Linked DNA regions of Methyloterricola oryzae. The protein of the gene in region 1 interacts with the protein of each later gene in a pairwise test. Links are inferred from orthologs where the notes say so. Each region holds a gene or a part of one and is shown on either strand. Other genes may lie near its edges.

Region 1 (3,128 bases):
GGCCAAGGAAGATCTCACCGAGCCGCGCGTGGCAGAGGCCCGCATGGGTGCGCTAAACAAGGTGGGTGGTAATCGCATGATCAGCTTCAAGCCCAAGATCACCAAGCATCATGCCTACGTGTTCACCGATATCGATTGCGGGTACTGCCGTAAGCTGCATTCCGAGATCGATCAGTATGGCAAGGAAGGCATCGAGATCAGTTACCTGTTCTTCCCCCGCGCCGGGGAAGGGAGCGACTCCTGGAAAAAGGCCATCTCCGTCTGGTGCTCCAGCGACCGCAACGGTGCGCTGACCAAGGCCAAAAAGGGTGAAACGGTGGAATCCAAGTCGTGCGACAACCCGGTTGCTGAGCACTATGCCCTCGGCAACGCCATCGGCGCACAGGGCACACCCATGATCGTAACGGAGAAGGGAAATGTTCTGCCGGGCTATGTGCCGGCCAAGCAACTGGCCAAGATTCTGGAAACCGAGGCCAGCACCAACAAGAGCGCTTCACGCTGACGTCTATCTAAGCCCTTTGCAGAACGAGAAAAGCCGCCCTTGGGCGGCTTTTCTTTTCAGCGTGCTCTGAGTTTTCAACTTGCCTTGGCGAGACGTGGATACACAAAACCTGCCAGGGCGCCGCCGAGAATGGGCGCGAGCCAGAACAGCCACAACTGCAGCACGGCCCAGTCGCCCACATAGACCGCCACCGCCGTGCTACGTGCCGGGTTGACCGAGAGGTTGGTGACGGGAATTCCGATCAGGTGGATCAGGGTGAGCCCGAGGCCGATGGCGATGGGCGCGAAGCCCGCCGGAGCGCGGGAGTCGGTCGAGCCCAGGATGATGAACAGGAAAAAGAAGGTCAGCACCACCTCGGCAATGAAGCAGGCGGTGAGGGAGTAGTGGCCGGGCGAATGCTCGCCGTAGCCGTTGGAGGCAAAACCGCCGGACACGTCAAAGCCCGCCTTGCCGGTGGCGATCAGGTAGAGGACTCCGGCCCCCACGATCCCGCCCAGTACCTGCGCGCCGATGTAGGGTAGCAATTCGCTGGCTGGAAAGCGGCCTCCCACGCACAGGCCAATGGAAACCGCCGGGTTGAGATGGCAACCGGAAATGTGGCCGATGGCATAGGCCATGGTCAGCACTGTCAGGCCGAAGGCCAGGGCGACGCCGACAAAACCGATCCCGAGTTCCGGAAAGGCGGCTGCCAGCACGGCACTGCCGCAACCACCGAAGACGAGCCAGAAAGTACCAAAGAACTCCGCGGAAGCGCGATTGACGATGGGCATTGGAAGGTCTCCTTGTATTGTTGTTATCGCCGCTCCTTGATATCACCGACTGTCACCTGCCGGCAACAAAAATTTCTTAGTGCGCCGGTTCCAGCCGGTATTCGCCCCGGGTTGCGTCGCGCAGGGCCATGCCCAGGGCCTCGAACTTGCCCGATTCCAGGCTGATCAGGATACGCACGCCCGCGTCCGTGTATTCCTCTCCGCCCCGTTCCGCCTCCGCCGCATCCAGCAGCCGGTACAGGCTGCCCATGTGCTCGAAGGCCACTTCCGCGATCAGTTCCACCCGGGGCGATTCGGTCTTGCGTTCTGCCTGCCGCAGAGCCTCGGCCGCCGTGCCGCCGTAGGCCCGGACCAGGCCGCCGGTGCCCAGCTTGGTACCGCCGAAATAGCGGATTACGCCGACCACTACATGGTCTAGGTCCTGGCCCTCGATGGCGCGCAGGATGGGCTGGCCCGCCGTGCCGCCGGGTTCGCCGCCGTCGCTGAAACGGTACTCGCCGGCTATCCGATAGGCCCAGCACAGGTGCGAGGCATCCGCGTGGCGCTGCGCCACCGACTGCAGGAACGCGGCGGCCTCGCGGGCGTTGTCGGCCCGCGCCGCGTAGGCGATGAAGCTGGAGTTCTTGACGATTTCCTGGTGCTGGCTGGGGGCCGCCAGGGTGGTGAAACTGCGCAAGATTATGCGTTCGGCGCGTGAGCGCTCAGATTGACTCCAGGTGATAACTGACCACGCGCTCCACTTCCTTGCGCGAGCCCAGGATCACCGGCACGCGCTGGTGGATGTTCTGCGGCGTCAGGCTCATGATGCGCTCGCGTCCGGTTGAACTGGCACCGCCTGCCTGCTCGATGATGAAGCTCATGGGGTTGGCCTCGTACATCAGGCGCAGCTTGCCGCCCTTGCCGGGATCCTTGGTATCCAGGGGGTACATGAAGATGCCGCCGCGGGTGAGTATGCGGTAGACCTCGGCCACCATGGAGGCGATCCAGCGCATGTTGAAATTCTTCTCCCGCCCGCCGTCCTTGCCCTTGACGCATTCGGCCACATAGCGCTGCACCGGTTCTTCCCAGAAGCGCTGGTTGGACATGTTGATGGCGAACTCGGCGGTATCTTCGGGGATGCGCATATTGGGGTGGGTCAGGATGAACTCGCCCACGTCGCGGTCCAGGGTGAAGCCGTTGACGCCGTTCCCCGTGGTCAGCACCATCATGGTGGTGGGACCGTACACGCAAAAGCCCGCGCAAACCTGCTGGGTGCCGGGCTGCAGGAAGTCTTCGGCGGTGAGATTGCCCCCGGCTTCCGGCGCGCGCAGGATGGAAAAGATGGTGCCGACCGAGATGTTCACGTCGATGTTCGACGAGCCGTCCAGTGGGTCGAAGCAGATCAGGTACTTGCCTCTCGGGTAGCCGGAAGGAATCTGGATGATCTCGTCGTTTTCTTCAGAGGCCATGCCCGCCAGGTGTCCGGTCCATTCCAGGGAGCGGATGAAGATGTCGTTGGTGATCACGTCCAGCTTCTTCTGCACCTCGCCCTGGATGTTCTCCGACCCCGCCAGCCCCAGGTTGCCGGCCAGGCTGCCCCGGTTCACCTCGTGGGCGATGGCCTTGCAGGCGCTGGCCACGTCGTTGACCAGCAGGGTGAACTCGCCCGTCGCCTTGGGGGACTTGCGCTGTTCGCGGATGATGAACTGGGTCAGGGATTCGCCTTTCATGCTGCCTCGCGGGTCTTGGGGCGGTCGGAGCGCGCGTTCGGGCTAGGCCGCCGTGGCCAGCACGTCACGCACGCTGGAAATCTTCAGGGCATTGGTGGCGCCGCTGTGGCCGGTCAGATCGCCCTTGGTCAGGATCACCAAATCGTC
Region 2 (3,273 bases), on another replicon or contig:
CAGCCCATCAAGGCTGTTTCGCAGCCGGCGTTTAGGATCTACGCTTCCCAGGAACTCGCCAAACTGGATACCGAGTGCCGCGGGCTGTTGCTGTTCCTGGAGCAGACCGGCATCCTGAGTCCGGCCAGCCGCGAACTGGTGGTTGACCGTGTGATGGCGCTGAACGAAGAAACCATTTCCCTGGAGAACCTGAAATGGATCGTTCTGATGGTGCTGTTCAGCCAGCCCAACGAAGAGATCGCCTTCGCCCGCATGGAAAACCTGGTGTACGAGGCGCTGCCTAGCTATCTGCATTGATAGCAGCGAACCGCCCCTAAGCTCAAGAACCCGATCTCCCGCAACACAACCAGCCGATGAGCCGCAACCTAGTTATTGTCGAGTCTCCAGCCAAAGCCAAGACCATAGAAAAATACCTCGGGAAGGATTTCCAGGTCTTCGCCTCATACGGACATGTTCGCGACCTCGTGCCCAAGGAAGGGGCCGTGGACACCGAGCATGATTTCGCCATGAAGTACGAGATCATCGACAAGAATCAGAAGCACGTTCAGGCCATCGCCAACGCGGCCAAGAGTGCGGATGCCTTGTATCTCGCGACTGACCCCGATCGCGAAGGCGAAGCCATTTCCTGGCATCTATATGAGATCCTCAAGGAAAAGAAACTTCTGAAGGACAAGCCGGTGCACCGGGTGGTGTTTCATGAAATCACCAAGCGCGCCATCTCCGAGGCCATCGAGAGCCCGAAGCAGCTGTCCGAGGACCTCATCAATGCCCAGCAGGCGCGCCGCGCCCTGGACTACCTGGTGGGCTTCAAGCTGTCGCCGCTGCTGTGGAAGAAGATACGCCGCGGACTCTCCGCCGGGCGCGTGCAGAGTCCGGCCCTGCGCATGATCGTGGAGCGCGAGCTTGAGATCGAAGCCTTCAAGACCCAGGAGTACTGGACGATAGAGGCCGGCGTCAGGGAAGGGGAGCAGGGATTCCGCGCGCGCTTGACCCATTACCAGGGGACAAAGCTGGAGCAGTTCAGCGTCACCAACGAGGAGCAGGCCCACGCTATCCGCGACGCCCTGCTTGAACAGGCTGGTGGGCGCCTGCGTGTGCTCAAGGTGGAGGAGAAGGAACGCAAGCGCAACCCCGCCGCGCCTTTTACCACCTCGACCCTGCAACAGGAAGCGGCGCGTAAGCTCGGGTTCACCACCCGCAGAACCATGACCGTGGCGCAGCAGCTCTATGAAGGCATCGAACTTCAGGGTGAGACCGTCGGCCTTATCAGCTACATGCGCACGGACTCCGTGAATCTGGCCAACGAGGCCATCGCCGACCTGCGCGAACTGATTGCCGCCCGCTTCGGTAAGGACAACCTGCCGGACCAGCCGCGCATCTACAAAACCAAGAGCAAGAATGCCCAGGAGGCCCACGAGGCCATCCGGCCCACTTCGGCGCAACGTACCCCGGAGGCGGTGAAGCCTTTCCTCTCAGCCGATCAGCTCAAGCTCTACACCCTGATCTGGAAGCGCACGGTGGCCTGCCAGATGATCCACGCCACCATCGGCACGGTAGCGGTGGATCTGGGTTGTGGCGAGGGCAATGTATTCCGCGCCAACGGTTCGACCGTGATCAATCCTGGCTTCATGGCCGTGTATCTGGAAGGACGCGATGACGCCGCGGCCGCCGACGATGAAGAAACCTATCTGCCGCCGGTAAAGGAAGGCCAGACGGTCAGCCTGGACGAAATCATTGCGGGCCAGCACTTCACCGAGCCGCCGCCGCGCTACACCGAAGCCAGCCTGGTGAAGACCCTGGAGGAATACGGCATCGGCCGTCCCTCAACCTATGCCTCCATCATTTCGACCTTGCAGCAAAGGCATTACGTCACCCTGGAGAGCAAGCGCTTCTATCCCACGGATGTGGGGCGCATCGTCAACAAGTTCCTCACCGAGCATTTTACCCAGTACGTGGATTACCACTTCACCGCCAATCTGGAGGACGACCTGGATGCGGTCTCCCGCGGCGAGAAGACCTGGGTACCCTTGATGCGGGAATTCTGGGGGCCGTTCAAGCACCTGATCGAGGACAAGGACGGCACCCTCAAGCGGGCGGACGTGACCCATGAGGCCATCGAGGAAGCCTGCCCGGAGTGCGGCGGTCCGCTTTCCATCCGTCTGGGGCGTAACGGCCGCTTCATCGGATGCAACAACTATCCCACCTGCAAGTACACCCGTAACCTGAACGGCGAGGCCAAGCAGGCGGAGCCGGAAATCGTCGAGGGCAAGACCTGCCCGAAATGCAATTCGCCCCTGGTGATCAAGACCGGCCGCTATGGCAAGTTCATCGGTTGCAGCGGCTACCCTAACTGCAAGCACATCGAGTCGCTGGAGAAGCCGGAGGACACCGGAGCGCAGTGTCCGCAGTGTCAGAAGGGGTCACTCATCAAGCGCAAGTCGCGTTTCGGCAAGCTGTTCTATTCCTGCTCCACCTACCCCTCCTGCACCTATGCGGTGTGGAATCCGCCGCTGAACGAGCCTTGTCCCGCCTGCGGCTGGCCCATCCTGACCCTGAAAACCACCAAGCGGCGCGGCACCGAGAAGGTCTGTCCGCAAAAGGAATGCGGTTATGCCACACCCTACGAAGGTGATCTGGCCAACGAGTCCGCTGCCTGAGGCGCGGTGAGCGTCGGAATGGCGGCATACTCCGGGCACCTTCTGGCCTGAGCCATCGGGCAGCGTCATGGCCTGGGTTTCTGCATTTCGCTTGCGGCGAGCCGCCCAGCACCTGCGTCGGGGTGGGCTTTTGGCTTATCCGACGGAAGCGGTGTATGGGCTAGGCTGCAATCCGCTGGATGGCGGCGCCGTGCTCCGTCTGCTCCGCCTAAAGCGGCGGTCCGTCAGCAAGGGCCTGATATTACTGGCTGCTGAATTTAGCCAGATCGAACCCTTCCTCCTGCTGGATTCTGCCGAACTGCGTGAGACCTTGCTGGAGCGCTGGCCCGGACCGGTAACCTGGGTGGTGCCGGCGCAGGACTGGGTCCCCCGCTGGTTGTGCCGGCCGGATGGAACCCTGGCCGTGCGGGTAACGGCCCACGGCCCGGCCGCAGCCCTGTGCCGTGCCTTCGGTGGGCCTGTCGTTTCCACCAGCGCGAACCCTGGCAAGGTGCCGCCGGCACGGAGTGCCGTGAAGGTGGCCCGATATTTTCGCGGCGCCGAACTGGCTGTTTTCCAGGCCGCCCTGGGTGGCCAGGCCAAACCGACCGACATTTTCGATGCGAGGACGCTGCGC

Evidence for each region.
Region 2: the proteins of EK23_RS00550 (region 1) and topA interact in binary tests that used the Escherichia coli proteins (3 or more experiments, as listed by UniProt). The link is inferred for Methyloterricola oryzae from one-to-one orthologs.

The regions. Positions count from the first base shown.
Region 1 is NZ_JYNS01000001.1:139,287-142,414, reverse strand. What follows is about bases 149-2,957. They hold EK23_RS00550 (IMPACT family protein), read right to left. Parts: upstream 1,949-2,957; coding sequence 1,349-1,948; downstream 149-1,348. Other genes in these bases: EK23_RS00545 (class 1 fructose-bisphosphatase), read right to left, coding at 1,974-2,957; aqpZ (aquaporin Z), read right to left, coding at 577-1,272; EK23_RS00560 (DsbC family protein), read left to right, coding at 149-502. Also shown: more of EK23_RS00560, read left to right, coding at 1-148; more of EK23_RS00545, read right to left, coding at 2,958-2,981; pyk (pyruvate kinase), read right to left, coding at 3,024-3,128.
Region 2 is NZ_JYNS01000003.1:275,950-279,222, reverse strand. What follows is about bases 52-3,005. They hold topA (type I DNA topoisomerase), read left to right. Parts: upstream 52-353; coding sequence 354-2,657; downstream 2,658-3,005. Other genes in these bases: tsaC (L-threonylcarbamoyladenylate synthase type 1 TsaC), read left to right, coding at 2,725-3,005; EK23_RS07290 (Smg family protein), read left to right, coding at 52-297. In the rest of the region: more of EK23_RS07290, read left to right, coding at 1-51; more of tsaC, read left to right, coding at 3,006-3,273. UniProt on the Escherichia coli protein: Releases the supercoiling and torsional tension of DNA, which is introduced during the DNA replication and transcription, by transiently cleaving and rejoining one strand of the DNA duplex.